Regions from separate parts of the Streptomyces sp. cmx-18-6 genome, predicted to be linked through region 4. Evidence: riboswitches for the same ligand, from Rfam matches in the RefSeq annotation. Region 4 holds a riboswitch; each other region holds the start of a gene.
What was found. Region 4 has a riboswitch for cyclic di-AMP ahead of ACLJPL_RS09435 (peptidoglycan DD-metalloendopeptidase family protein). Riboswitches for the same ligand answer to the same signal wherever they lie in the genome.

Region 1 (7,022 bases), on a different contig from region 4:
CCCGAGGGAGGCGGAAGCCGGGCTGCTGGACCTCGCGAGCAACGACTACCTGGGGCTCACCCGGCACCCGGAGGTCGTCGCCGCAGCCTCCGCCGCCGTGCACCGCTGGGGTGCGGGCGCGACGGGGTCGCGGCTGGTCACCGGCTCCACCGCGCTGCACGCCGAGCTCGAACGGGAACTCGCCGACTTCTGCGGCTTCGAGGCCGCCCTCGTCCTGTCCTCCGGCTACGCGGCCAACCTCGCGGCCCTGACGGCACTGACCGGCCACGGTTCGCTGATCGTCTCCGACGCCGGCAACCACGCCTCCATCGTGGACGGCTGCCGGCTCTCCCGCGCCCGGACCGCTGTCGTCCCGCACGCCGATCCGGACGCGGTCGCCAAGGCCCTCCACGACCACGAGGGGCGGGCGCTCGCCGTCACCGACTCGGTCTTCTCGGTCGACGGGGACGCGGCGCCGCTGTCCGCGCTGGCCGAGGTCTGCCGCTCCGCGAACGCGGCCCTCCTGGTCGACGACGCCCACGGCCTCGGCGTCCTGGGCGACGGAGGACGCGGCGCCCTGGCCGCCGCCGGTTTTGCGGGCGGCGAGGGCGTCGTCGCCACGCTCACCCTCTCCAAGTCGCTGGGCAGCCAGGGCGGCGCGGTCCTCGGACCGGCCCGCGTCATCGAGCACCTGGTCAACACGGCCCGTACGTTCATCTTCGACACCGGTCTCGCCCCGGCGGCGGCGGGCGGGGCGCTGGGCGCGCTCCGGCTGCTGCGCCGCGAACCGGAACGGGCCGCCAGGGCCCGGGAGGTCGCCCTCGCGCTGTACGGGCGGCTCACCGCCGCCGGGCTGACCGCGGTCCGGCCCGACGCGGCGGTCGTCTCGGTCCGGGCGCCCTCCGCCGACGCGGCGGTGCGCTGGGCGGCCGACTGCCGCACGGCCGGGGTCGCGGTGGGCTGCTTCCGCCCGCCGTCCGTGCCGGACGGGATCTCCCGGCTGCGGCTGACCGCGCGGGCGGACCTGACCGAGGAGCAGATCACGGCCGCGGTGGCCACGGTCGTCTCCACCGCTCCCCGGGAGGCCCTGGCCCCGTTCGACTGACTGGTGCGGTTTCGCGCTCAGCCGCTCCGTGCGGTTTCGCGCTCAGCCGCTCCGTGCGGTTTCGCGCTCAGCCGCTCCGTGCGGTTTCGCGCTCAGCCGCTCCGTGCGGTTTCGCGCTCAGCCGCTCCGTGCGGCTTCGCGCTCAGCCCATCCGTGCGGCTTCGCGCTCAGCTCACCCGGTACGGCTTCGCTCAGCCGGCCCGGTACGGGTCCAGCCCGGCCACGAAGGTGGTCCAGGCCGTCGCGGAGAAGCGCAGCGGCGGCCGCTCCACGTCCTTGGAGTCGCGTACGGTCAGGAGCGCGCCGCCGTGATCCGGTCCCTCCAGCCGCGCGGTCTCCACGCAGTTGTTCATTCCGGTCGAACGGCTGCTGCGGCGCCACAGCAGTGGCTCCGCGGCGGTCGGTAAGGCGTGCGGTGCGAGACGGTCGGACATGATGCCCCCCTCGGGCAGAGTCGGACGTCCTAACGAGTGCCGCAGCGGATCGCGGCGATGAGCTCCAGCGATTGTTCCGGCGTCAGTGCGTGCGCCTGCAAGGTGCGGAAGGCCGAGCTGTACGCCTCGAGGTCTTCTTTCCGCTCCAGGTAGAGGCTACTCGTCAAGTGGTCGAGAACGACCACATCCAGATCAGAAATGTTCGGAAAGGAGAAGATGACGAAAGGGCCGGTGAGGCCGACATACCCGCCCACCGAGAAGGGCAGCAACTGGAGCCGCACATGAGGAAGTTGAGCGACCTGACTCAGATGGCCCAGCTGATCCCGCATCACCTCGGGGCCGCCCACCTCGCGCCGCAGCACGGCTTCGTCCAGTACGGCGGTGAACCGCAGCGGCGGGCTCGCGCGCAGAACTCTCTGACGGGTCAGCCGGACCTCGACCAGGGAGTCCAGCCGGTCCGCCGGTAACCCGTCCAGCGCGGCCCGGGTCACCGCCCGGGCGTAACCGGCGGTCTGGAGCAGCCCCGGAACCACCGAGGTCTCCAGCGTCCGCACCGTGCTCGCCTGGGACTCCAGACTGATGAAGTCGCGGTACTGCGGCGGGATCAGCCCCCGGTACGCGTGCCACCACCCCGAGCCGCCGCCGCCCGCCGATCCGGCGAGGACTTCGAACAGGGCGCGCAACTGCGCGTCGTGCACCGCGTAGGCGTCGAGCAGGCGCGTCACGTCGTCGGCGCTCACCCCGCTCGCACCGGTCTCGATGCGGCTCACCTTCGACTGGTGCCAGCCGAGCAGCCGCGCCGCGTCCCGGCTGGTCAGCCCGGAGGCGTTCCGCAGGCTCCGCAACTCCTCGCCGAGCTTGCGCCGTCGGACGACGGGGCCGTGCAGCATCCAGGTCTCCTTGCGCCGTGCGGGAAGGGGCGGGGCCGACACGCACCGCAAGGTTCGGGCCCGCAGAGGGGTCAGTGTGCCCTTCGTCCACGTCCTGCGGGACCCGAATTCACCGCTTCGAGCGACAGATATATGCATATCTTGGTCGAACGTCGTTACAGCGAGCTTCAACAGTGGCAGTCTGGCGCGAAGCACAATCCTGGCCGACTGCCGGTCGGCCGGGGCGCGAAAGGGACGGGCGTCGCCATGGCAGACCATCAGGAAGCAACCGTCACTCTGCCGAGCGATCCGGCCTCGGTCTCCTCGGCCCGCAGATATGTGGCCAGGACACTGGCCGAATGGGGCCTCGGAGAGGACACCGACTTCGCCGACACCATCCGGCTGATCATCTCGGAACTCGCCACCAACGCCGTCCAGCACACCTTCGGCCAGTCGCCCACCTTCACCGTGGATCTGCGTCTCGAACGGGACGAGGAACTGCGCCTCGGGGTGACGGACAGTCACCCCCGGTGGCCCCAGAGACTTCCCGCCGCCGTACGGCAGGACAACGGGCGGGGCATGGTGATCATCCGCGCGCTGGCCAAGGAGCGCGGCGGGCGGCTCACGGTCGTCCCCACGGCCGAAGGCGGCAAGACGGTCTGGATCATCCTGCCCTGGGCGGTGCCGGTCCAGGGCTGACACGGACGCGGCGGGACGGCGTACCGCTGAGCGGCGGTTCCTGAACCCGGCCGGATCCGGAGAATCGGGAACAGCCACTCCGGATCCGGAGACCGGAGGTAGCCGCTCCGGATCCGGCGACGGGGAGCAGCCGCTCAGATCGCCGCGCCCCGGCCGAAGCCGCTCCGCAGCAGCGCGAGCAGCGTCGCCGCCGCCGCGGTCGCCCGTTCGCCCCGGTGCACGACGGAGATCGTCCGGCGGAAGGCCGCGGGCTCCAGCCGCCGGACGGCCAGCGGCGTGGACGACAGCGACGCGACCATCTCCGGCACCACCGCCACCCCGAGCCCCGCGCTGACCAGCGCGCACACCAGCGCGTAGCCGGGCGACTCGCACACCACCGCCGGTGTGGCGCCCGCCTGCGCCAACGCGCTCTCCACACCGCGCCGGGGCGGATGCGTGGGCGCGCTGCTGATCAGGGGCCGTCCCGCCAGCTCGGTGACCGCCAGCCGCCCGGTGCCCTCGGCGAGCCGGTGGCCGACCGCGGTCGCCAGCACCAGCTCCTCGACCAGCAAGGGTTCCAGGGTGACGCCTGGAGGCGGCGGGTCGGCCGCCGCGGGCTCGTAGGCGTGGGTCAGCGCCAGATCCACTTCGCCCGCCGCCACCGCGGCGACCCCGCCCGGGGGCTCGTACTCGGTGACGGCCAGCTCGACGTCCGGATGGGCCCGCCGGAACGCGCTCAGGACCGGCGGCAGCAGATGGACCCCGGCCGTCGTGAACGTGCCGACCCGCAGCCTGCCCCCGGAGAGCTCGGCCAGCTGTGCCAGCTCGTGCCGCGCCTGGTCCAGCTCGTCCAGGGCCCGCCGGGCGCGGCCCGCCAGCAGCTCCCCGGCCGCTGTCAGCCGCGCCCCGCGATGGTGGCGCACCAGGAGCGTCGCCCCGGCCTCGCGCTCCAGTTTGGCCAGCTGCTGGGAGAGCGCGGGCGCGGTGTAGCCCAGGTGGGCGGCGGCCCGCGTGATCGATCCGGTCTCGGCGACCGCCACCAGCGCCGCGAGCCGTGTCGCGTCGTACATTAAGCGTTCCTTTAGGCAGACCCAGAAGATTGCAAGTACACGCTAAAGGCTTCCACGGTCCAGGCTGGACCCCATGGACGCTCAACTGATCGCCTTCACCGGGATCGCCGCCGGTATGGTCGCGCTGCCCGGCGCCGACTTCGCCGTCGTCGTACGCAACGCCCTGGCCTCGCGGACCGCCGGCCTGGCCACCGCGTTCGGCGTCGCCGGGGGACTGCTCGTGCACACCGCGCTCGCCGTGGCGGGGCTGGCCGCAGTGCTCGTGACGATGCCCGTGCTCTTCCGCACCGTCCAACTGCTCGGCGGGGCGTACGTGCTCTACCTCGGCATCAGCGCCCTGTACGCGGTCCGGCGCCGGGTCTCCGAGGAGAGCAGCCGTACGCCGGACCAGGTACCGCCTGAGGAGTCCAAGGAGGCCAAGGAGTTCGGGCGCGCCCTGCGTCAGGGTTTCCTGACCAACGCGCTCAACCCCAAAGCGCCCGTGCTCTTCCTCAGCCTGCTGCCCCAGTTCGTCCCGGACGGGCAGCCGCCGTTGCCCAGGACGCTGGTGCTCGCCGCCCTCGTGGTGGCTCTCGCCCTCATCTGGTTCCCGGCCGTCGCCCTCCTCGTGGACCGGCTGGGCCGGTGGCTGCGCCGACCGCGTACCGCCCGGGCGATCGAGGGCGGCAGCGGTGTGGCGCTCACCGGACTGGGGCTGGCGCTGGTGACCGGCCCGCTCCTGCGGTGAGTACGGAGAGAGCCTCCGCACGAAGAGAGCGCCCGCACGGAAAGAGCGTCGGGCCGGTGGGTCAGCGGACCCGTCCGTACCAGACGCTCTTGGACCAGATTTTCGCCAGTCGCACCACGTCCCCCGATTTGGGGGAGTGCCAGATCTTCCCGGCCCCGGCGTAGATGCCCACGTGGTAGACGCTGCGCCCCGAATGGAAGAACACGAGGTCGCCGGGTTTCCTCTTCGACGAGGAGATACGGCTGGTCTTGTTGTACTGCTGCTGTGCCGTGCGGGGAAGTTTCTTGCCGACCTTCTTGAACGAGTAGACAGTCAGCCCTGAACAGTCGAAACGGTTGGGGCCGGCGGCCCCGTACTTGTAAGGGGAGCCCTTCTTCGACGCGGCGACCTTCAGCGCCTTCGTCGAGTGGGTGGCGGCCTCGGCGTCGTCGACCAGGCCGGGTGCCAGCATCGAGGACGTCACGGCCAGGGTGAGCACCGATGCCGTACCGAAGCGGGCGAACAGAGACGGGACATGAACCTGCGCAGACATGCGCAACCCTTCGTCAGCCGCCTGTGAAGGATGACCTGTCGGGTTCGGGCTGGCGAAGTTGCCCGGCCGCTTGACGCGGCTTCACCCCGAGGGCTTCCCGGTCTCCCGGTCGGCCCGTTGTGCTCGGGTCCTCCACTCCTGCCGATCCACTCCTGTCGACCAGTCATCCGGGAGGCGGCAGGACTCGGCGTCCACCCGGACCGCCCCGCCGCGGTGGCGGGGGCTTGTCGTCCCAGGGATCTTGACCCACCAAGTGCCGGATTTCCGAGTCGAAACGGTGATTTGTGAGTCTCCTCACCACTGATCCGTTCGAGTGGACAGGGCGGATTCGCGCCCGCCGACGAGCCGGGCGCACACCCTCGTACCAGCGACGAAAGGGCGCATTTCGAGTACGGCCCACGCGGGGAACGCAAGTTGAGCCATCGCTCGCGCGGGTGAACTCCTACGCCGAACGAGCGAGGAAAATCGATCGCGGGACCGGGCGTGTCGCACGGCGCGATCCGCCGGCACACCCTCTATGCGCTCCCGGCGCGCGGAGCGGCTCAGTTCGGGGTCGGAGGCATGGCGACCCGGCCCGCCCGACGCTCGCCGTCCAGCACCCGCAGGGCCCGCGCGAGCGTCGCCGCGTGAATCTGCCGCTCACCCCGCTCGTGCATCAGGGCCAGGGCGTCGCGCAGGGCCGCCGCCCCGGAGGCCAGGGCCTGAGCGGCTCTCAGGGCGCTGTAGGTGTCGCTGCCGCGCGCCGGGTTGATGCGGCCCACCTGGTCCAGGACCGCCAGGTAACAGTCGATGAACTCGCCCTCGGCGCGGGTCAGTGCGGGCAGGGGCGGGAACTCCGTTGGCTCCATGGGCGGTTCACCTCGCGTCGTGCGGCGGCTGGGGGTGAGGGGGCGTCCTGTCGACCGAGTCGCGGAACGTCCCCTAGCGGTTCTCCACGACATGGTCCACCAGCCCATGGGTGCGGGCGGCCCTCGCGTCGAGGATGGTGTCGCGCTCGATGTCGGCGGTGACCTGCTCGGCGGTCCGGCCGGTGTGCCGGACCAGCATGGCCGTGAACATCTCGCGGGTGCGCACCAGTTCGCGCGCGTAGATCTCCAGGTCGGACGGCTGGCCCCGCATCGGCTCCTCCAGTGCGGGCTGCTGAATGACTACCCGCGCACCGGGCAGAGCATGTCGGCGTCCCGGCGCACCGGCCGCCAGCAGGGCGGCGGCGTAGGAGCCGGCCTGGCCCAGGCAGAAGGTCTCCACCTCGCAGGTCAGGAACTGCATCGTGTCGTAGACCGCGGCCATCGCTCCGAACGAGCCGCCGGGGGAGTTGATGTAGAGCGACAGGGGCCGGTCCGGATCGGCGTGCTCCAGATACATGAACTGGGCGATGAGGTCGCTCGCCGCGGTGTCGTCGATCGGAGTCCCGAGAAAGACGATCCGCTCGGAGAGCAGCTTGGAGTACGGGTCCAGCGTCCGGGTTCCGGTCGCGGAGCGTTCGGTGAACTCGGGCAGTACGTGGCGGGCGGTGGGTCGGATCATGCGAAGTCCCTCTCCTCGGCGCGTGACGGAGCGCAGGCGCGGTCCGGATGGGACCCGTGCGAACGCTCCGTCAGAAATGTACAGGACGTACAGATCGGGGG
Region 2 (7,022 bases), on a different contig from region 4:
GCGCGTTCCACACCGCCGACGCCGGGTTCACCACAGCCGCCTTCGGCACCGCCCCGTACGAGACGGGGGCGTACGACACCGGCGCGTACGGCACCAGCGCCTACACCACCCCCACGTACGGCACCGGCACCGCCTACGTGACGGACGGCCCGTACGCGACGGACGGCTCCTACGGAACGGCCGCCTACGACACCGGGGCCTACGGGACGATCGCCGCCGACGACACGGGCGCCTACGCCACCACCTCCTTCACCACCGGGGTGCACGACACCGGGGTGCACGACACCGGGGTGCATGACACCGGCGCGTACGACACCGGGATGTACGACTCCGGCGCCTACGACGCGACCGCCTGGAACTCCGGCGCCACGCCCGGGGACGCCGCGTACGAGCCCGAACAGACGTCGCATCAGCTGTACGAACAGCAGGCGTCCGAAACGGCGGAACCCGAAGCGGCCGAGCAGGCGGCGGACCGGGCCGAGGAGACGGCGTCCACCACCGCCGAGTTCGCCGTCCTCGAACCGGACGCCGCCCCCGCGCCGGACGACGGCGACGCCCCCGACGCCGCCCCGCTCTCCATGGACCGCACCGTGGTCCGCACCGCCCCCGCCCCGCGCAACCGGGCCCGCCGCCGCAGCCCCGCCAAGCGGTCCGCCCTCCTGACCGTCGCGGTCCCCTCCGCCTGCGTGATGAGCGTCGCCGGCATCGCCGCCGCCTCCGTCAGCGGGATCAACGGCGGCGAGGAGAAGCAGGAGGACACCACCTCCCTGGCCGTCGCCGATCCGAGCACGGTCAAGGCGGTCACCGCCGCGAACAAGAAGCTCGACAGCCAGCTGGAGCAGCTCACCGAGGGCAGCGACGACTTCCGTGTGCGGGCGAGCCGCACCCAGGAGCGCATCGACCTCAAGCAGCGTCAGGTGGCGGAGAAGAAGAAGCGCGAGGAGGAGGCCGCCCGCCGCGAGGCGCTGCGCCCCAAGTTCGTCCTGCCGGTCAAGCAGCACGGACTCAGCGCGTACTACGGCCAGGCGGGCGTCAACTGGATGTCCGTGCACACGGGCATCGACTTCCCCGTGGGGTACGGCACTCCGGTGATGGCCGCGACCGATGGCACCGTGCGCACCCAGTTCAACAGCGCCTACGGCAACATGGCGATCGTGACCATGGCCGATGGCACGGAGACCTGGTACTGCCACCTCAGCAGCACCAGGATCCGGTCGGGCCCGGTGAAGGCCGGGGACGTCATCGCGTACGCCGGAAGCTCCGGCAACTCCACCGGTCCGCACCTGCACTTCGAGGTCCGGCCCGGCGGCGGCGCGTCGATCGACCCGCTGGCGTGGCTGCGCAGCCACGGCGTCAACGCGACCTGATACGCACAAGCGCATACGAGAGAGGGGTGCGGGACGGCCGAAGCCGTCCCGCACCCCTTCTTTCACGCTCCCCGCCGGCAGAGCCCCGTCCGCCGGAAGCCGCGTACACAGCTCCGGAACTCCGGCGGACAGCTCCGGAACTCCGCCGGAGCTCCGGAGCCCCGGCGGACAGCTCCGGAGCCCCGGCGGCAGCTCCGTCTACAGCTTCTCGACCGGCGCGTACCGCAGGAGCAGCTTCTTGGGGCGCTCGTCGCCGAAGTCCACCGTCGCCTTGGCCTGGTCGCCGAAGCCCTCGACGGCCGTCACCGTGCCCAGCCCGAACTGGTCGTGCGTGACCCGGTCCCCCACCACCAGCGTGACCGTGGGCTTCTCCACGCCGCGCCGGGTCGCGAAGCCCGAGGGTCCCGAGCGGGCGCGCGAGGAGGAGAGCGAGGACGTGATGCCCGAGGTGGGTCCGGCCGGGGCGGCCATCGGGCCCTTGCGCTTCCACTCCAGGTGCTGGTCCGGGATCTCCTCCAGGAACCGCGAGGGCGGGTTGTACGAGGGCTGGCCCCAGGCGCTGCGCATCGCGGCCCGGGTGAGGTAGAGGCGTTCGCGGGCGCGGGTGATGCCGACGTACGCGAGGCGGCGCTCCTCCTCCAGCTCCTTGGTCTGGCCGAGGGCCCGCATGTGCGGGAAGACGCCGTCCTCCATGCCGGTGAGGAAGACCACCGGGAACTCCAGGCCCTTCGCGGTGTGCAGGGTCATCAGCGTGATGACGCCGGAACCGTCCTCGTCCTCGTCGGGGATCTGGTCGGAGTCCGCGACCAGCGCGACCTTCTCCAGAAACTCCGCGAGCGTGCCGGCCTCCTCCTCGTCGCCGCGCTCCTGCTCGAACTCCAGGGCGACGGCGGCGAGTTCCTGGAGGTTCTCGATACGGGTCTCGTCCTGCGGGTCGGTCGACGCCTGGAGCTCCGCGAGATAGCCCGTGCGCTCCAGCACCGCTTCCAGCACGACGGCGGGTCCGGCCCCGGACTCGACGATGGTGCGCAGCTCCTCCATCAGCGTGTTGAAGCGCTTGACGGCGTTGGACGAGCGGGCCGCCATGCCGTACGCCTCGTCCACGCGGCGCAGCGCCTGCGGGAAGGAGATCTTCTCGCGCATCGACAGGGCGTCGATCATGGCCTCGGCGCGGTCGCCGATGCCGCGCTTGGGCACGTTGAGGATGCGGCGCAGCGGGACGGTGTCCTCGGGGTTGGCGAGGACCCGGAGGTAGGCCAGGACGTCCCGGACCTCCTTGCGCTCGTAGAAGCGCACGCCGCCGACGACCTTGTAGGGCAGGCCGACGCGGATGAAGATCTCTTCGAAGACGCGGGACTGGGCGTTGGTCCGGTAGAAGACGGCGACGTCGCCCGCCTTGGCGTCGCCCGCGTCGGTGAGGCGGTCGATCTCGTCCGCGACGAACTGAGCCTCGTCGTGCTCGGTGTCCGCGACGTATCCGGTGATGCGGGCGCCGGAGCCGGCGTTGGTCCACAGGTTCTTCGGGCGGCGGCTCTCGTTGCGCTCGATGACCGCGTTGGCGGCGGAGAGGATCGTCTGCGTGGAGCGGTAGTTCTGCTCCAGCAGGATCGTGGTCGCGCTCGGGTAGTCCTCCTCGAACTGGAGGATGTTGCGGATGGTCGCACCCCGGAAGGCGTAGATCGACTGGTCCGCGTCGCCCACCACGCACAGCTCGGCGGGGGCGTCGGCCTCTCCGGCCGGGCCGACCAGCTCGCGTACCAGCGTGTACTGGGCGTGGTTGGTGTCCTGGTACTCGTCGACCAGGACGTGGCGGAAGCGGCGGCGGTAGTGCTCGGCGACGTCCGGGAATGCCTGGAGGAGGTGGACCGTCGTCATGATGATGTCGTCGAAGTCCAGGGCGTTGGCCTCGCGGAGGCGGGCCTGGTACAGCGCGTACGCCTGGGCGAGGGTCTTCTCGAAGCCGTCCGCGGCCTGTCCGGCGAAGGTCTCCTCGTCGATCAGCTCGTTCTTGAGGTTGGAGACCTTCGCGGTGAAGGACTTCGGCGGGAAGCGCTTGGGGTCCAGGTCCAGATCGCGGCAGACCAGGGCCATCAGGCGCTTGGAGTCGGCGGCGTCGTAGATCGAGAACGACGACGTGAAGCCGAGCTTCTTGGACTCGCGGCGCAGGATGCGGACGCACGCGCTGTGGAAGGTCATGACCCACATGGCGTTGGCGCGCGGGCCCACGAGCTGCTCGACGCGCTCCTTCATCTCGCCCGCGGCCTTGTTGGTGAAGGTGATCGCGAGGATCTGCCCGGGGTGCGTCCCGCGCTCGGCCAGCAGGTGGGCGATGCGGTGGGTCAGGACCCGGGTCTTGCCGGAGCCGGCCCCGGCGACGATGAGCAGCGGGGACCCGGCGTGCACGACGGCGGCGCGCTGCTCGGTGTTCAGCCCGTCGAGCAGCGCCGCGGCGTCGATGACCGGGCGCGGGTGGCCGTCCCGGTAATACCCGTCCCTGGGCGGCGGGGGCGCGTCGAAGACGCCCTCGAAGAGTCCCTCCGGCACCGCTTCGGGTGCGTGGTCCTCGGGGGGCGGGGGCGGGCCGTCCTCCGTGGTCTGGAGGCCGGTCAGGAAGTTGTCGTCAAAGAGGCTGCTCATCGCCATCCGAGTCTAGGCGGCCGCACCGACAACCTTCCGCCGAAGCCGGGAAGAGAGCGGGAAGAGGCCGGGAAGAGGCCCGGAAGAGGCTGGCGAGAAGTCGGTGAAAAGCCGGCGAGAGGCCGGTGAGAGGCCAGAAGAAGCGCTCCGGTCGGCGGCCGCCACGCCGAGCCCCGCCACGCACGGAGACCGGACGAGCGCGTTCCGTTAAAGAACCCCCGGTGGGAGGGGGTGCGGCGGCCTCCGGCCACAAAGGTCACGAAAATGTATCGGGCATATCGCTCATCGACCTTCCCAGCGGTGGCGCCGGTTGGCTAGCGTGCTCGATCAGGTGGCCCGTACCCCCTGGACGCGATCCGCGCCGAACGGGCGACCCTGCCGAATCCGTCCTGCCTCGCGGCAGTTCGGAACCGGGGACCCACACGCAGCACCGGGGTGAATCGGTCCGTACCCCTCGTCCGGACCGTAGGACAGCCTTCCGTTCCGTCCGAACCCGACAGCTAACCCGGTAGGTGGTCCACGGAAGGAGATGCCGGTCTTGGCATCGCACCGCAAGCCGCGCACGAAGGTGCGCACCACCACCCCCGCCGTCGGGTTCACGACGGCCGCGCTGGCCTCTGTGACGTTGCTCTCCACGCAGAGCGCGACGGCCGCCCCCACAGAGCCGAAGCCGGCCATCGAGGAAGTCCAGAAGAAGGTCGACGAGCTCTACCGGCAGGCGGGCAGCGCGACCCAGCAGTACAACCACGCCAAGGCCGCCTCCACGGCCCAGCGGACGAAGGTCGACACGCTGCTCTCGGACGTGGCGAAGCGGACCGAGAAGATGAACGAGGCGCGCCGGGAACTGGGGGCCTACGCGGCCGCGCAGTACCGCTCCGGCGGCATCGCGCCCACCGCGACCTTCTTCCTGGCGGACGACCCGCAGTCGTACTTCGACCAGAGCCAGGTGATGAGCCGGTCGACGGCGCGGCAGCAGAAGGCCGTGGACGACTTCCGGACGCAGCAGGCGGACGCGGCGAAGAAGCGCGCGGAGGCCGTCCAGAGCCTGGAGACGCTGACCGAGACGCAGACGACGCTGCGCACCAGCAAGAAGAACGTGCAGGCCAAGCTCACCGAGGCCCGGTCCCTGCTCTCCCGGCTGACCGCCGAGGAGAAGGCGCGGCTGGCGGAGCTGGAGCGCAAGAAGGAGGCCGAGGCGCGGAAGAAGGCGGCGAAGCTGGCCGCCCGCCAGGCCGCCGAGGCCCAGCAGCGCGCCGACGCCGAGAAGAAGGCCCGCGAGGAGGCCGCGAAGGAGTCGGACGGCGACAGCGCGACCGGTTCCGGCGGTGGTGCGGGTTCCGGCGGCGGGACCGGTTCCGGCAGCGGTACGGGGACGGGCCCGGGAGCCGGTACGGGTACGGAGACGGGCCCAGGGGCGGGCACCGGAACGGGCAGCGGTTACGCGGCCAAGGCCGAGAAGGTGCTCGCCTTCGCGCGCGCCCAGATCGGCAAGCCGTACGTGTGGGGGGCCTCGGGCCCGTCCTCGTACGACTGCTCGGGGTTGACGCAGGCGGCCTGGCGGGCGGCGGGCGTCACGCTGCCCCGGACCACCTGGGACCAGGTCAAGGTCGGGACGCGGGTCGCCACCTCCGACCTGCAACCCGGCGACCTGGTCTTCTTCTACGACGACATCAGCCACGTCGGCGTCTACAAGGGCGGCGGGATGATGATCCACGCCCCGAAGCCGGGGGCGAACGTGCGCGAGGAGTCGATCTACTACATGCCGATCTACGGCAGCGTGCGCCCGGCGTAGCACGTCGAGGGGCGGCCTCCGGAGAGGCCGCCCCTCAGGTCCAGAGCGTGGCGATGAAGATGTTGGCGACCGTCAGAGCGCCGACCGCCGCGAACGCACCCTTCTCGACCCTCTCCTCGTCCCGCTTGACGTAGACCAGCGCGAGGATGGCGACGAGCAGCAGCAGCTTCACGCCGATCTTGACGTTGTTCACGCTCTGGTCGTCGGCCTGGTTGAGCCCGACCAGGGCCACGCCGGTGACCAGCATGGTCAGCGCGCCGTGCAGCATGGCGGGAACGAAGCGGGCGGCGCCCGCGCCCATGGCCTTCATCTGCGTGAGGAAGCCGCCCAGCAGGGAGGCGATGCCGATGATGTGCAGGGCGACGAAGACATTGATGAGTACGTCCATGGCTCGGGAGCCTAGCCATGGCCAAAGCATGGCCGGGCAGTGAGGCAAGCCTTTCCTGGAGCCTTCGCCGGAACTGAACGCCCTGCGCCCGAACCTGCCGGAATGATCAATTCCGGGTGCGTATCTCCGATCATCCGGCGGCGACGAAACGTCACATCCGGGCAATAACTGTCATGGCGACCCTTTTCCGTGCGCCGGGATTAGCGTCCCTCGCGGGCCCTACGGCATCCGCCGGAGGACAGCCGACAGCCCCTTCGGTATCCGCCGGAGGGGCCGTCGACAGCTCCTCCGGCACCCCCGGAGGGCAGCCCCGCAGATCCTCCGGCACCCGCCGGAGGGCCGCCGACAGGAAGGATGCCGCCCCCGTGGCCGCGCACCGGAGATCAGCCCACCGAAAACCCAAGCAGCGCCCGTTCACCGGCACTGCTGCCCGCACCGCCGCCACCCTGGCGCTCGCCGGGACCGCCACCGCGGCCTCGGCCACCGGGGCCGGGGCCGCACCCGCCGAGCCCGCTCCCACCGCCGCCCAGGTCCGGGCGAAGGTCGACCGGCTCTACCACGACGCCGAGGTCGCCACCGAGAAGTACAACGGGGCGAGGGAGAAGGCGGCCGCCGCCACGAAGACCGTCGACGCCCTGGCCGACGAGGCCGCCCGCCGCACCGACCGCCTCAACTCCTCCCGTAACGCGCTCGGTTCACTGGCCACCGCCCAGTACCGCACCGGCGCACTCGACCCGGCCGTGCAGCTGGCGCTCTCCTCGGACCCCGACTCCTATCTGGAGCGCGCCGCCCACCTCGACCGCGCGGCCGACCGGCAGTCGGGCATGCTCCAGGGCAT
Region 3 (7,022 bases), on a different contig from region 4:
GTGCGCCCGCCCCACGCTGGTGCCGTTCCACCCGATCGATCCACCAGACCGATTCCTCCGAGCCGTCCATCCGGCCGATCCGCCGGACCGATCTGCTCGGCCATCCGAACGGGGAGTTCATCCATGCGCACCACCCGCACCGTCCGCACCGCACTCGTGGCCGCCGCGGCCACGGGCCTGGCCGTCACCGCCCTGTCCACCGCACCGGCGGCGGCCGCGCCCGCCGCCCCCAAGTTCCTCTCCGCCGGCCAGTGGCCCGCCTCCCTCACCCCCTGGACCGCCGGTCCGGTACGCAAGGGGCTGCCCGAGTACGGTTCCGTGTGCACCGCAGGAATCACCCCGGCCGCCGGCACCCGGCACCGGGACTTCCGCACCGAGCTCGACACCGGGGCCCGTCAGACGAACACGGTCGCCCCCACCGAGGCCAAGGCCAAGGCCCTCACCGCCAAGCTCCGGGCCGGCCTCGCGAGCTGCCTGGACCGGCTGAAGGAGCAGGATCCCGGCCTCGAGGGGACGAGCCGATACCACGGGCGGGTGAACGTGGAGGAGGGCGCGTACGTCTACAGCGTCGACACGTCCTACCCGGAGATCGGCTCCACCGACATCGCCCTCTGGTCGGTGGGCCGGGACGGGCGGACGGTCACCGTCCTGGAGTGGGGGCAGCTGGGAGATCTGGCCGGCGCACCGCTGAAGGGGTTCAAGAAGACCACCGGCGTCGCCGTCGCCAAGCTGCACTGAGACACGGACGGCGGACCGGCCGGAGCGGCCCCCGGCCGGTCCGCCGATGTGCGCGGCCCCCTCGGCGGGGAGCATGCTGGCTGTGTGACCCGGCACGATGCGACCCGGCCCACCCCGTCCCCCGGCAGCGGGGCGCCGGCCGGGGGAGACGACAGCGGCCGAGTACCGGACGAGCTGTCCCTCGTACTCGCGCAGGGGGTCGTCAGCGCCGTCGAGTCGGCCGGGGGCTACGCGGGCGGCGTCTACCTCCGCACCGGCACGCCCGGGCTGCTGCGCCTCGCCGTGCTCGCCGGGCTGCCGGGGCAGCTGTTCCGGCCCTGGTGGCGGATGCACGTGAACCGGCCGTTCCCCGTGTCCGAGGCGTACCGCACGGGGCGGCCCGTGCTGCTGGCCGACGCGGAGGAGGCCATGCGGCGCTTCCCGCAGCTGATGGCGGGGCTGCCGTTCCCGTTCGGCTCGCTGTGGGTCCCGATCACCGGCCCCGCCGGGTCCATGGGGGTGCTGGTCGTCCTGCGGCCCGCCACCCCGGGCGAGCAGGTCGCTCCCGCGGACGGGGAGCGGCTGCTGCGTCTGGGCACGCGCCTCGGGGCCGCGCTGGCCGACCTGGAGTCCCGGGGCCTGCCCGTCGTCTGGGAGGGCGAGCCGATCCCCGTACAGCTGCCGGCCGCGCCCGCGCCGCCGGTGCGGGTCGGCCGCTTCGACTGGGACCTCCACTCCGGGGCCCTCACCGCGGACGACGACCTGTGCGCGATCTTCGGTACGGAGCCGGCGGAGTTCCCCGGCACCGTCGACGCCCTCGCGGAGCGCCTCGTGCCGGAAGACGTGTACGGGCTGTGGGCGCTGGCCCGGCAGGCGGTGGAGTCGGCCGATCCGGTGGTCCGCCGGATGCGGCTGCGCGGCCCGGACGGGAGGTACCACCTGCTGGAGCTCTCCGGCCGCTGGACCCACCCGGACGGGCAGGGCGGCGCGAGCCATCTGACCGGTTTCGTGGTCGACCTCGGCGCGGGCCCCGTCGTCGCGGAGGCGGCGGACCGGCTGCCCCGGGGGATCGTCTCGCTGGACCGGATCGGGCGGATCACGTACGCCAACGGGCTCGCGGAGGAGCTGCTGGGCCACTCCCGGGCGGAGCTCGTCGGCCGGGTCGTGTGGGAGGTCCTGCCGTGGTTCGGGCATCCGGCGTACGAGGACCACTACCGGGCCGCCCTGATCTCCGACGAACCCGTGCACTTCCTCGCCCGGCGGGCCCCGTCGCTCTGGCTCTCGGTCTCCCTGTACCCGGGCCACGACGGGCTCAGCGCCGTGTTCCAGGCCACCGAACAGCCGGCGTACGCCCCCGGCTCCGTCACCTCGCCGGGCCTCGGCATCGGCTCCTCCGCCGACCGGTCCTCCGCGCTGTACCGCCCGGTGGCCCTGGCCATCGCCCTCACCGAGGCGGTCACGGCCCGTCAGGTCTCCGCCGTGGTCACCGAGGAGCTGCTGCCCGCGTTCGGCGGCCGGCAGCTCGCCATCTACCTGCTGAGCGAGCGTCACCTCCACCTCGCCTGGGAGACGGGGTTCCCCAAGGGGTTCCTCGACCGCTTCGACGGGGTCGGGCTCGACGTCAGCATCCCCGGGGTGGAGACCCTGACCACCGGCCGCCCGATCTTCTTCGAGTCCATGCAGCGTCTGGCGGACGCCTATCCGGGCATCCCGATGGACGCCGACGTCGGGGCGCGCGCCTTCCTGCCCCTGATCGCCTCCGGGCGGCCGGTCGGCTCGTGCATCCTCGGCTTCGACCGGCCCCGGGGCTTCAGCCCGGAGGAGCGCACGGTCCTGACCGCCCTCGCCGGGCTCATCGCCCAGGCCCTGCAACGCGCCCAGCGGTACGACAGCGAGTCGGCCCTCGCCCGTGGGCTCCAGGACGCCCTGCTGCCGCACCGGCTGCCGGAGGTGGACGGCGTCGACACCCTGGGGCGCTATCTCTCCGGCACCCAGCACATGGAGGTGGGCGGCGACTGGTACGACGTCATCGAGACCGGCCACGAACTCGCCCTGGTCATCGGCGACGTCCAGGGGCACGGTGTGGCGGCGGCCGCGACCATGGGGCAACTGCGCAGTGCGGTACGGGCGTTCGCGCTCAGCAACCACGACCCGCAGGAGGTGATGAGCGGCACGAACCGACTGCTCATCGATCTGGACCCGGGACAGTTCGCCAGTTGCTGCTACATCGTCCTCGACCCGGTCACGGGGCGCGCCCGTGCCGTGCGCGCCGGGCACCCGCAGCCGGTGCTGCGGCATCCGGACGGCCGGACCGAGGTGCTGGACCTGCCCGGCGGCATCGTGCTCGGCATCGACGGCCAGGCGACCTACCCGGTCACCGAGCTGCGGCTTGACCCGGGGGCGGTGCTCGCCCTGTTCACGGACGGGCTCATCGAACGACCCGGGACCGACATCGACGAGGGCATCGAACGGCTGCGCGCCACGATCGCCGGGGTCGGCTCGGTCCCGCTGTCCGAGACGGCGAACCGGGTGATCGGGGAGGCCAGGCAGGCCACCGACCGCCCCGACGACATCGCGCTCCTGCTCGCGGCCCGCTGGACGCACATCCCCCGGAAGCCGCCGCCGCTCTCCCGCGACGCCGCCCCGCCGGGCCTGTGGCGGACGTTCCGCGGGCCGGGTCCGGGTGCAGGTCAAAGGCCGGGGCCGGGTGCTGGCGGCACGGCGAGCGCGCCCCGGGCCCGGCCCGACGGGTGACGGTCCTGATCAGCCCTCGGGAGGGCCGCTCCGATCAGCCTTCGGAGGGCTGATCGGATCAGCTCTCGGGGCGCCGCTCGGCCGGGACGAAGGCGCCGGACGCGTCGAGCATGCCCTCGCGCTCCACGACCTTGATCCGCTCACGGCCCTGCGCGACGCCGAGCGCCTGCTCGTGGGCGTCCAGCTTGTGCCAGCCCTCCCAGGTCGTGTAGCGGACGTTCCGGCTCTCCAGGAAGGCTTCGACGGCCTCCGGGGCGGGCGTCGCCGGCTCGGCCAGACGGCCGGCCGCGCGGTCCTCCAGGACACAGGCGACCGTCTCGTTGGCGTCGCCCTTGGTGTGACCGATCAGGCCGATCGGGCCGCGCTTGATCCAGCCCGTGACATAGACGGAGGCCATGTGCTCGCCCCCGGCGATGACGCGTCCCGCCTCGTGCGGGACGGTGCCGGAGCCCACGTCGAAGGGCAGCTTGGGCAGCTCCTCCGAGTAGTAGCCCACGGCGCGGTAGACGCTCTGCATGTCCCAGTCGGTGAACGTGCCGGTGCCCCGGACGTTGCCGGTGCCGTCCAGCTCGGTGCGCTCGGTGCGCAGCGCGACGACCTTGCCGTCCTCGCCGACGATCTCGACCGGGGACTCGAAGAAGTGCAGGAACAGCTTGTGCGGGCGGTCGCCGACGTCGCGGATCGCCCAGTTCTCCAGGGTCTGCGCGACCATGTTGGCCTGCTTGTTCTCCCGCCGGGTGGCGATGGAGCCCTCGTCGTAGTCGATGTCCTCGGGGTTGACGATGACCTCGATGTTGGGGGAGTGGTCCAGCTCCCGCAGCTCCATCGGGCTGAACTTCGCCTGCGCCGGGCCACGCCGCCCGAACACGTGCACCTCCAGTGCCTTGTTCGCCTTGAGGCCCTGGTACACGTTGTCCGGGATCTCGGTCGGCAGCAGCTCGTCCGCCGTCTTGGCCAGGACCCGGGCCACGTCCAGCGCCACGTTGCCGACGCCGAGGACGGCGACCTTCTCCGCGGTGAGCGGCCAGGTGCGCGGGACCTCGGGGTGGCCGTCGTACCAGGAGACGAACTCGGCCGCGCCGTAGGAGCCGTCCAGCTCGATGCCCGGGATGTCCAGCGCCCGGTCCGCCTCCGCGCCGGTGGAGAAGATCACGGCGTCGTAGAAGGACCGCAGGTCGTCCAGGCCGATGTCGTGCGGGTAGCTGACATTGCCGAAGAGGCGGATCTGCGGCTTGTCCAGCACCTGGTGCAGCGCCTTGACGATGCCCTTGATCCGGGGGTGGTCGGGCGCCACGCCGTAGCGGATCAGCCCGAAGGGCGCGGGCATGCGCTCGAACAGGTCGATGGAGACACCCGGGTCCTGGCAGACCTCGGATTTGAGCAGCGCGTCCGCAGCGTAGATACCGGCAGGGCCGGCTCCGACAATGGCGACGCGGACGGGGCGTGTCATGGCGTGGTGATCCTTAAGGCGGGCGGACGCGGGCGGGTTACAGCGTACGTCGGAGGTAAGGCTTGGCTTACTCGTCTCCCCCCACACGGTAAGCCAAGGTCTCGCGGGGCGCTGGAGCGGCCCTGGGGAGCCGCCCGAAAAGTCCGTTTCTCGGCGGAGATATGGGCGATTTATATCTTTTGGTCGTCTCTTCCATAAAGGGGCTATTGATTGGCTTGAGGCTTTTGGGGCCTCGCATTTCGGTCACTCCCGCACGGAGTGGTGAGCGTCACGTCCGAAGGCGCGGACGCGTATGCGGAGGGTTCGGTTCCCTTCTGCGCCAAGAAAGTTGACAGTGCGACGGAACGGGCGCGTCCGGGAATTCCTTTTTTCGATCTTGCGGAAAAAGATGATCCGGAATTGCAGGGCTTGTTCTGCCCGGTCCTTTTCGCCTACGGTCACGGTCAATCCGGATGGAACGCCGAATCCTGCCGCCGTCCGGGAATCCGAAACCCACTCACGCACGGCAGGAGCGGGGGACCCAGGTAAGCCGCCGATCCGCTATCCGGACCGGCTCGGGGTGAAGTCGCATGCCATGCGGCCAGACATCTCCCGTCTGAACCCGACAGCTCACCTCGTAGGCGCCGGAGAGGAAATTCCCCATGCCCGCACAGGGTAAGCACCGCCGTACCAAGTCCGTCTCGCTGAGCCGCGGCATCGCCGCGGTGACCACGGGCGGAGCCGTTCTGGCCCTCCCGCTGCTCGGCGCCGCCACCGCCTCCGCCGCACCCGCGCACTCCGCCGCCGAAAAGGCCGTGGCTCCGGTTTCCGTGAGCGCCCAGGTGAATTCCGTGACGAAGGCCGCGTCCGCCGAGCATTCCGTGGCGGCCGGCGAAACGCTTTCCAAGATCGCCCGCGAGCATTCCGTCAGCGGCGGCTGGAAGAAGCTGTACGAGAACAACCGGAAGGCCATCGGGGAGAACCCGCACCTTATTCACCCGGGTATCACGCTGACCATCGGCGCGAAGGCCGCTGGCGCTCCGTCAGACGCCAAGGCGGGCAAGGCTTCCCCGTCCGCCGACCGCTCCGCGACGACGAAGCGCGCCGACCGCTCCGAGCGCACCGCCGCCGCCCCCGTGGCGAAGGCCGCCCCGGCTGCCGCCGCGCCCACCACGTACACGAACGACCTCGACGGCTGGATCAAGGAGTCGCTGGCGATCATGGCCGAGCGCGGCATCCCCGGCAGCTACGAGGGCATCCACCGCAACATCATCCGCGAGTCCTCGGGCAACCCGAACGCGATCAACAACTGGGACTCCAACGCGGTCAAGGGCACCCCGTCCAAGGGCCTGCTCCAGGTCATCGACCCGACGTTCCAGGCGTACCACGTGCCCGGCACCTCGACCGACAGCTACGACCCGGTCGCCAACATCACCGCCGCGTGCAACTACGCCGCGGACCGCTACGGCTCGATCGACAACGTCTTCGGCGCGTACTGATCTCCCGTACGCGGCACCCCGAGGGGCCCCGGACCATCCTCTGGTCCGGGGCCCCTTCGGCATGCCGCGCTCACCTCACCTCTGCCATCGTCCGGAGAGGAGGTTCACCTCTGCCGTTGTCCGGAGAGGAAGTCGCGCCAGGCCGCCGCGGAGACGGTCAGCGGGAGGCGGCGGCGGTCCTTGGAGTCCCGGACCGACACGCCTTCGAGGTCCGGTCGGGCCTGGGCCTCCACGCAGGCGTCCTCGAAGTCACCGCTGTAGCTGCTCCTGTGCCATGCGTTCGGCGGAAGAGGCATGAGGGGCCTTCCTGGTGGTGGTGCACATGCGGGCCGACCTGATCACGTCTGTGCGAGTATAGGATCAACAGGCGCTGGAAGTAAGGTCTGTTGGCACACTTCAGAGTGATCATGCACGGGGGCGGATGATGTCGAGCGGCGCACGGTCTTCACCGTGGACGGCAGCGGAAATGGACTCCTACGAGCGCGCGCGGGCCTTGCTCAGCGCGCTGATCGCCGCCTACAGCGGCCGGATCGGTGAGACGTCCACCCGGCAGGAGGCGCAGGCCCTGCGCGCCGAGCGCGCGCCCTTTCTGGCGGAGCGGGACAGCCTGACCGCCGGCGACC
Region 4 (7,022 bases):
GATGCCGCGCGGTCTGGTGATCCGGCTCTTCGCCTATCTGGTGGTCGGCCATGTGATCGCGGCCTTCCTCTACCTGCTCTTCATGGTGGCGGGCGCGGAATGATCGCCGGGCCGATCCCTCCGCGCTGATCCCTCGGCCTTGAGCCCTCAGCCCTGAGCCTTCAGCCCTGGTTTCTCGGCTTTGGTTCTTCAGCCTTGGTCGAGCAGTCGCTCGCGCAGTCGCTCCCGGGTCTCGGGGGAGACGTTCAGTCCCTCCGTCAGGTAGCGGTCCGTCGTGCCCCAGGTCTCGTCGATGGCCGTGAACGCCGCCGCGAGGTACTCCGACCGGGCCCCGAAGAGCGGGTTCAGGAGCTCCATCACCTCGGCGGACATCCCGATCTCGGACATGTCCGACCGCTTCACCTTGTACCGGCGGTGGAGGTCGTTGGACTTGAGGTAGTCCGTCTCGATCGCCTCGCGCTCCACTCCGACCGCCAGCAGCGAGACCGCGATCGACAGCCCCGCCCGGTCCTTGCCCGCCGCGCAGTGCATCAGGGCCGGCACGCTGTCCTCGGCCAGGGCGTGCAGCACCCGGCTGTGCTCGGCGGTGCGGTCCACGATGGTCGACCGGTACATGTGGACCATGCGCTCGACGCCCTTGCCGTTCGCCAGGACCGAGCGCAGCTGCTCGATGTTCCCGTCGCGCACCAGCCGCCAGAACTCGGCCCCATCGGCGGGGTCGGAGAGCGGAATGCTGACATTGCGGACACCGCTGAGCTCGATGTCGAACCCGTCGAGCCGGTGGTCGGCGGAGTTGCGGAAGTCGAAGACCGTGTGCAGCCCGAGGCCGCCGAGGAAGGCCGCGTCCTCGGCGGTGGCGTGCGCCAGATGGCCGCTGCGGTAGAGCCGGCCGAAAGCGGTGCTGCGCCCGTCCGCCGTGGGGAGCCCGCCCACGTCGCGGAAGTTGCGGACTCCGGTCAGTGCGGTCTCTGTCGGCGGGACCTGCGGCACCTGCTGCGTCACGGGGGCTCCTGGGGTCTTCGGTGGCGGCGCGGCTCTCCGGCGAGGGCGCTCCCGTGACGATACGACATCGATTCCCCGGAAAATCATCACGGTTGACGAGCGCCGACCCGGCCGTCCACGGAGCCTGTGCTGATGGGGCGTCAGTGAGGACTCTCGCGGCATGTCCGTATTGGTGTATTTCTCAGAACATGCCCCGCTTATGGGTGAGATGGGATTCGACAGGTGAGCGGGATCATATCCGTGACGGTCCGTGGCGATGACCGTCCGACCGTTTCCCGGGATCCGCACGGAAAGCCAAGATCCGTAATCCACGGAGTGTGACGGGAAATCCCCGGCGCAATTGAATCGATGATTCCGCAAGGCAACCGACGGCTTGTTCCTGTCGTCCTGACTCGTTTACGGTCACCGTCAATCCGGGCGGACCGCCTAATCCTGCCGCCGACCGGAATTCGCACCCACCCACTCACGCGTGGCAGGAGCGGGGGAACCAGGTAAGCCGCCGGCCCGGAGAGATCCGGACCGGCTCGGGGTGAAGTCGCCACGGCGACCGGGCATCTCCAGCCCGAACCCGACAGCTCACCTCGCAGGCGCCGGAGAGGAACTTCCCCATGCCCGCAAAGGGTAAGCACCGTCGTATCAAGTCCGGCCCGATCCACCGCGGCGTCCTCGCCGCGGGCACCGGCGGCGCCGTACTCGCCCTCCCGCTGATCGGCGCCACCGGCGCGCACGCGGCGGAGAAGGCGGCCCCCGCCGCCAAGCCCGCGGCGGCCTCGCCGGCCGCGGCGCACACCGCGCCGCAGTCCGCGCCCGCCACGGCGAAGACCTCCCCGAAGACGTACTCCGTCGTCTCCGGCGACTACCTGGCGAAGATCGCGACCGAGCACCAGGTCAAGGGCGGCTGGCAGAAGCTGTACCAGGACAACCGCTCGGCGGTCGGCGAGAACCCCAGCCTGATCTTCCCGGGCATGAAGCTCACCATCGGCGCCAAGGCGTCCGGCTCCACCGCTCCTTCGGAGGCCGGGAAGCCGGAGGCCAAGAAGGCCGCCCCGGCTCCCAAGGCCGCCCCGAAGAAGGCCGCGCCGGCCCCCAAGGCCGCGCCGAAGGAAGCCCCCAAGGGCGACACCATCTCGGCGGACGACTCCGAGGGCTCCGGCGCCTCCGCGCAGACCGGCTCGTCCGAGGCGACCGGCTCCGGCTGGACCGCCCCGCTGGCCAACGCCAACGTCACCACCCAGTACCGCGCTTCCGGCTCCAGCTGGTCCAGCGGCTACCACACCGGCTCGGACTTCCAGGCCGCCTCCGGCACCCCGATCCACGCCATCGGCCCGGGCACCGTGGTCTCGGCCGGCTGGAGCGGTTCGTACGGCAACGAGGTCGTCATCCGGCACGAGGACGGCATGTACTCCCAGTACGCCCACCAGTCCTCGCTGAGCGTCTCCGCCGGCCAGACCGTCACCGGCGGCCAGCAGATCGGCCTCTCCGGCTCCACCGGCAACTCCACCGGCCCGCACCTCCACTTCGAGGTCCGCACCGGCCCGGGCTACGGCTCGGACGTCGACCCGATCGCCTACCTGCGCGGGCACGGCGTCTCCCTCTGATCCGAGGGGCGTAAGAAGTGATCGAGGGGCGGTGCGCGGCGGCGCACCGCCCCTCCACTTATTCCGGCTTTACCGAAATCTGACCGGGTGGTCTATCTCACCTCCCGTCAACCCCGTATTACGGTCGCGTAGGTCACATTGAACGGTGCAGGATATGCGCTTGTGGCAGACGATTCGAGAACCCAGCAGCAGAACATCATCGGGTCGTACGCGGCGATCGGGGACAGTTTCACCGAAGGCGTCGGAGATCCCGGCCCCGATGGAGCCTTCGTCGGCTGGGCGGACCGGTTCGCGGTTCTGCTCGCCGACCGGCTCCCGGCCCCCGACGCGGCGACGAACCCGGACGAGACCCGGCACGGCGATTTCCGTTACGCCAATCTCGCCGTACGCGGACGCCTCCTCGACCAGATCGTCCAGGAGCAGCTCCCCCGCGCCAAGGAACTGGCCCCCGACCTGGTCAGCTTCTGCGCGGGCGGCAACGACATCATCCGGCCCGGCGCCGACCCCGACGATCTGGCCGAGCGCTTCGAGCGGGCCGTCGCGGACCTGACCAACGCGGTCGGCACGGTCATGGTCACCACCGGCTTCGACACCCGGGGCGTTCCGGTGCTGCGCCACATGCGCGGCAAGATCGCCACGTACAACGTCCACCTCCGGGCGATCGCGGACCGCTACCACTGCCCGGTGCTGGACCTGTGGTCGCTGCGCTCCGTCCAGGACCGGCGCGCCTGGGACGCCGACCGGCTCCACCTGTCGCCCGAGGGCCACACCCGGGTCGCGCTGCGCGCCGCCCAGGTCCTCGGCCACGACGTGCCGGCCGACCCGGACCAGCCCTGGCCGCCCCAGGCCCAGCGCCGCCCGTTCGACGAGCGGCGCGACAACATCCAGTGGGCGCGGGAGTACCTGGTGCCGTGGATCGGCCGGCGGCTGCGCGGCGAATCGTCCGGCGACCACGTCGAGGCGAAGCGCCCGGACCTGCTGCCGCTGTAGCCCGTCACGGCTCCAGCAGAGGCAGCGTACGCCTGGCCGGGCTCGGCCCCACGAGCCCGGCAGGCGGCGGTCCCGCGCCGGGCGCAGCCGGTATCCGCTCCAGCACACCGCCCGCGAACACGTCGTACATCGGCAGCGTCTCCAGGTGCACATAGCCGATATGGCAGTCGCACACGGCGAGCGGACAGGCCCGCGGCCCGAGCGCCCGGCGGTAGCTGCCGTCGTAGAGGTTGCCCAGCTCGGCCTTGACGAAGTGGCAGCGCCGCACCGTGCCGTCGCCGTCCACCGAGACCACCGACTCACCCGTCCGGCACGGCAGCCCGGCCGAGCGGTGCGGATGCCGGCTGTAGGGGAAGAGCGGGTCCAGCTCCGTCCACCGCTCCGCCTCCGCGTCGGTGTACGTATGCCCCTCCGCCGCGTTCACCCAGAGGTAGACCTCGTCGGGGAGCGCCGCCCGCAGCCGCCGCGCCTCGTCGAGGTGCGCGTCGAACCCCACCACGCCCACGCTGTAGCGGATCCCGCGCGCCGACAGCTCCCGGCACTTGCCGAGGAACCGCTCGTACGGCGTCTGCCCCGGGTGGTACGTGCACCAGAGGGCGACGCGTTCCGGATCGGCGGCGGCGAGCCACTCCGTGCGGCCGCTGAGGTTCGTCTGGATGGCCACCCGGCCGATGTGGGGCAGGTGGGACAGCTCGGTCAGCGCCCGCCGGTACCAGGAGCGCACCAGCCCCTCGCCCCACGGGGTGAACAGCACGGAGAGCCGGTCGCCGGTCTGCGCCGCCGCCCACCCGGCGAACCGCTCCAGCGCCTCCCGGTCCGCCGTCAACTGCGCCCGGGTGTCCCGCCGCTTGGCGAACGGGCAGTACGGGCAGTCGTAGTCGCACGAGGCCAGCGGGCCCCGGTACAGGATCGTCAGGTCCATGACCCGCTCACTTCCGCTCGTACGCGGCCATCGCGGCCCGCACCCCGGGGGAGAACAGCGCCGGGCCCAGGGCGTCGGAGTGGGCCAGGCCCAGCGGGGACAGCCGCAGCAGCCCGACCGGCGCGCCCGCGTCCAGCCAGCCCAGGGCGGCGAAGCGCTCCAGCTCGGCGGGGAAGTCCTCGCGGGGGTCCGTGCCGAAGCGGGCGCGGTAGTCGTCCACGGGCAGCCCCGCCGCCTGGAGCAGCGACTGGAGGAGATGACGCCTGCGGGCCTCGGCCGCGTCGACGTACCGGCCGACCTCGGCCCGGGAGAAGTCCTCGGCGGCGGTGAACCCGTCGATGATGGAGCGGATCTCCCGCATGTCCACCGCGTAGTCGAAGGAGTAGTGCAGGGCGGCGGTGTAGGAGCGGGCCCCGCAGCCCAGGCCGATCATCCCGTCGGTCTGGCAGGCGTAGTCCTCGGGGCCCTCCCGCGACGCGCTCGGGGCGTCGGCGCGGCGGAACATCCGCATCGACACCTGCTCGTAGCCCTGCGCCAGCAGATGGTCGCGGCCCACGGCGTACAACCGGAGCCGCTGCTCGTCCCAGGCGGCCTGCTCCAGGGCCTCCGCCTCCGGGCCGCTCGCCATCCCGCCCAGCCGGTGCAGGCCGGTCAGCGGGCGGACGTACAGCGGGTAGAGGTACAGCTCCTCGGGCCGCCAGGCCAGCGCCGCGTCCAGCGAGGCGAGCCAGGTGCGCTCGGTCTGGCCGTCGATGCCGTAGATCAGGTCGATGTTCAGCACCGGTATCCGGGCGTCCCGGATCCGGCCGAGCGCCGCCTCCACCTCGGCCCGGCGCTGCGGCCGGACGGCGGCCCGCGCCTCGGCCTCCACGAAGCTCTGCACACCGATGCTGACCCGGGTCGTGCCCCGGTCGGCCAGCACCGCGAGCCGGTCGGCGGTCGCCGTGGAGGGGGACGTCTCCACCGACAGCGGCACCGCGCGCAGGTCCGCGCCCATGCGCTTCTCCGCGATGTCGCAGAGCCGCTCCAGCTCACCGGCGGTCAGGAAGGTGGGCGTCCCGCCGCCGAACGCCGCCGCGGCGAACCGCACCGGACCGTCGTCGCCGAGCGCGTCCCGTACGGCTGCGGCCTGCCGGTCCAGGGCGTCGAGATACCGGGTCGTCAGCTCGTCGGGCGCGCCGATCCGCGTGAAGAGGTTGCAGAAGCCGCAACGGACCTCGCAGAACGGTATGTGGAGGTAGAGGGACAGGGCGTTCTTGGGCTCCGCCGCCCACAGCTCGCGCAGCGCGGGCCGGTCCGCCAGGGGGCGGTAGGCCGTCTTGTGCGGATAGGCGTAGACGTAACTCTCGTACGGCCTGACGGCGGGGGGCGCGGGAGCGCCGGCGGTGGTCGACGCGGTGGTGGCGGTGGTCATCGGGCGGCCCCCGGTTCGAGCGGTGCGGGTGGTTCGAGGAAGAAATGGGCGTACGGCACGGTCCAGACGGCCTCGTGGCCGAGCCGGTGGCCGGTGTAGCCGTCGTCGCCGTACGCCGTGCCGTGGTCGGAGCAGACGATCGCGAAACACCGGCGGCGGCTGCTCGCCGCGGCGAAGAGGCGGCCGATGTGCCGGTCGACGTACTCCAGGGCGGCCGCGTGCGTGGCCCGGGAGTCGCCCGCCTCACGGGTCGCGCCCGGGGTGTGGAACCAGTTCGGCTGGTGCAGCGCGGACACGTTGACGAAGAGGAACAGCCGCCGCTCCCGAGGGAGCTCCGCCACGACCTTCTCCGCCCTGGCCACCTGCTCCTCGAACGAGGTCGGCGACGCGACGCCGAACTCCGGCTCCCAGTGGCTCTCCTGGAACATGCCGGGCAGCACCGACCCCAGCGGCCCCTGCCGGTTGAAGAATCCGACCCCGCCGACGCACACCGTGCGGTAGCCCTCGGCAGCAAGCCCCGACACCAGGTCGGGGGTGTCGAAGACGAACGTGCCGTCCGCCGTCGTCTCGCTGCCCGCGAAGCGCGCCGCGAACAGGCGCGGATGCGGGCCGGGGGCGGCGGGCGTCGGCAGGAACCCGGCGAACATCGCCTGGTGCGAGGCATAGGTGAAGCTGCCCGGCGCGTGCCGCTTCTCCCACACGCCGCCGGGCAGGCGCCGGGCGAGGTTCGGGATGCGGCCGGCGGCGGCCAGCTCGACGGCGACGTCGTGGCGCAGGGTGTCCAGGGTGACCAGCAGCAGGTCATGGCTGCCCACGACCTCGGCCATATCGGGGCGCGGAGGGTCCAGCCGCGGGGGCTCAGGGAGACGTGACGGCATGGTCGTTCCTCGCTCGGTCCAGTACGGCGGCGACCTGCGCCGCATAGGTGTCCAGGCCCTCGGCTCCGCTGCCCGGCAGACCGGTCAGCCCCGGCAGCAGGTCGCCGAAGGCGTTGACCTCGCCCACGGCGAACCGCCGCCAGCCGGCGGCCGGCAGCAGGTCGACGCCCACGCACAGCGTCCCGGGGAAGCAGGCGGCGGCCCGCTCGCACATCGCC

Region 1: linked by a shared signal. The riboswitch ahead of ACLJPL_RS20800 (C40 family peptidase) and the one ahead of ACLJPL_RS09435 (peptidoglycan DD-metalloendopeptidase family protein) in region 4 are both predicted to bind cyclic di-AMP.
Region 2: linked by a shared signal. The riboswitch ahead of ACLJPL_RS18570 (NlpC/P60 family protein) and the one ahead of ACLJPL_RS09435 (peptidoglycan DD-metalloendopeptidase family protein) in region 4 are both predicted to bind cyclic di-AMP.
Region 3: linked by a shared signal. The riboswitch ahead of ACLJPL_RS26385 (transglycosylase SLT domain-containing protein) and the one ahead of ACLJPL_RS09435 (peptidoglycan DD-metalloendopeptidase family protein) in region 4 are both predicted to bind cyclic di-AMP.

The regions. Positions count from the first base shown of each region.
Region 1 covers NZ_JAEBEP010000008.1:289,839-296,860, reverse strand. The annotation lists gene ACLJPL_RS20830 (8-amino-7-oxononanoate synthase) at 1-1,084, shown strand, start outside; gene ACLJPL_RS20825 (DUF397 domain-containing protein) at 1,276-1,518, opposite strand; gene ACLJPL_RS20820 (helix-turn-helix domain-containing protein) at 1,548-2,408, opposite strand; gene ACLJPL_RS20815 (ATP-binding protein) at 2,655-3,086, shown strand; gene ACLJPL_RS20810 (LysR family transcriptional regulator) at 3,221-4,135, opposite strand; gene ACLJPL_RS20805 (LysE family translocator) at 4,209-4,862, shown strand; gene ACLJPL_RS20800 (C40 family peptidase) at 4,924-5,394, opposite strand; cyclic di-AMP (ydaO/yuaA leader) riboswitch at 5,398-5,584, opposite strand; gene ACLJPL_RS20795 (hypothetical protein) at 5,937-6,242, opposite strand; gene ACLJPL_RS20790 (ATP-dependent Clp protease proteolytic subunit) at 6,316-6,921, opposite strand.
Region 2 covers NZ_JAEBEP010000007.1:179,622-186,643, reverse strand. The annotation lists gene ACLJPL_RS18580 (M23 family metallopeptidase) at 1-1,367, shown strand, start outside; gene pcrA (DNA helicase PcrA) at 1,566-4,004, opposite strand; cyclic di-AMP (ydaO/yuaA leader) riboswitch at 4,371-4,535, shown strand; gene ACLJPL_RS18570 (NlpC/P60 family protein) at 4,534-5,796, shown strand; gene ACLJPL_RS18565 (hypothetical protein) at 5,831-6,184, opposite strand; gene ACLJPL_RS18560 (NlpC/P60 family protein) at 6,550-7,022, shown strand, end outside.
Region 3 covers NZ_JAEBEP010000012.1:219,681-226,702, reverse strand. The annotation lists gene ACLJPL_RS26400 (hypothetical protein) at 124-738, shown strand; gene ACLJPL_RS26395 (SpoIIE family protein phosphatase) at 823-3,471, shown strand; gene ACLJPL_RS26390 (FAD-dependent oxidoreductase) at 3,530-4,921, opposite strand; cyclic di-AMP (ydaO/yuaA leader) riboswitch at 5,370-5,559, shown strand; gene ACLJPL_RS26385 (transglycosylase SLT domain-containing protein) at 5,563-6,399, shown strand; gene ACLJPL_RS26380 (DUF397 domain-containing protein) at 6,504-6,695, opposite strand; gene ACLJPL_RS26375 (hypothetical protein) at 6,866-7,022, shown strand, end outside.
Region 4 covers NZ_JAEBEP010000003.1:283,650-290,671, reverse strand. The annotation lists gene ACLJPL_RS09445 (DUF6126 family protein) at 1-103, shown strand, start outside; gene ACLJPL_RS09440 (tyrosine-protein phosphatase) at 190-1,002, opposite strand; cyclic di-AMP (ydaO/yuaA leader) riboswitch at 1,449-1,607, shown strand; gene ACLJPL_RS09435 (peptidoglycan DD-metalloendopeptidase family protein) at 1,611-2,600, shown strand; gene ACLJPL_RS09430 (SGNH/GDSL hydrolase family protein) at 2,763-3,590, shown strand; gene ACLJPL_RS09425 (STM4011 family radical SAM protein) at 3,595-4,512, opposite strand; gene ACLJPL_RS09420 (STM4012 family radical SAM protein) at 4,520-5,926, opposite strand; gene ACLJPL_RS09415 (STM4013/SEN3800 family hydrolase) at 5,923-6,753, opposite strand; gene ACLJPL_RS09410 (STM4014 family protein) at 6,785-7,022, opposite strand, start outside.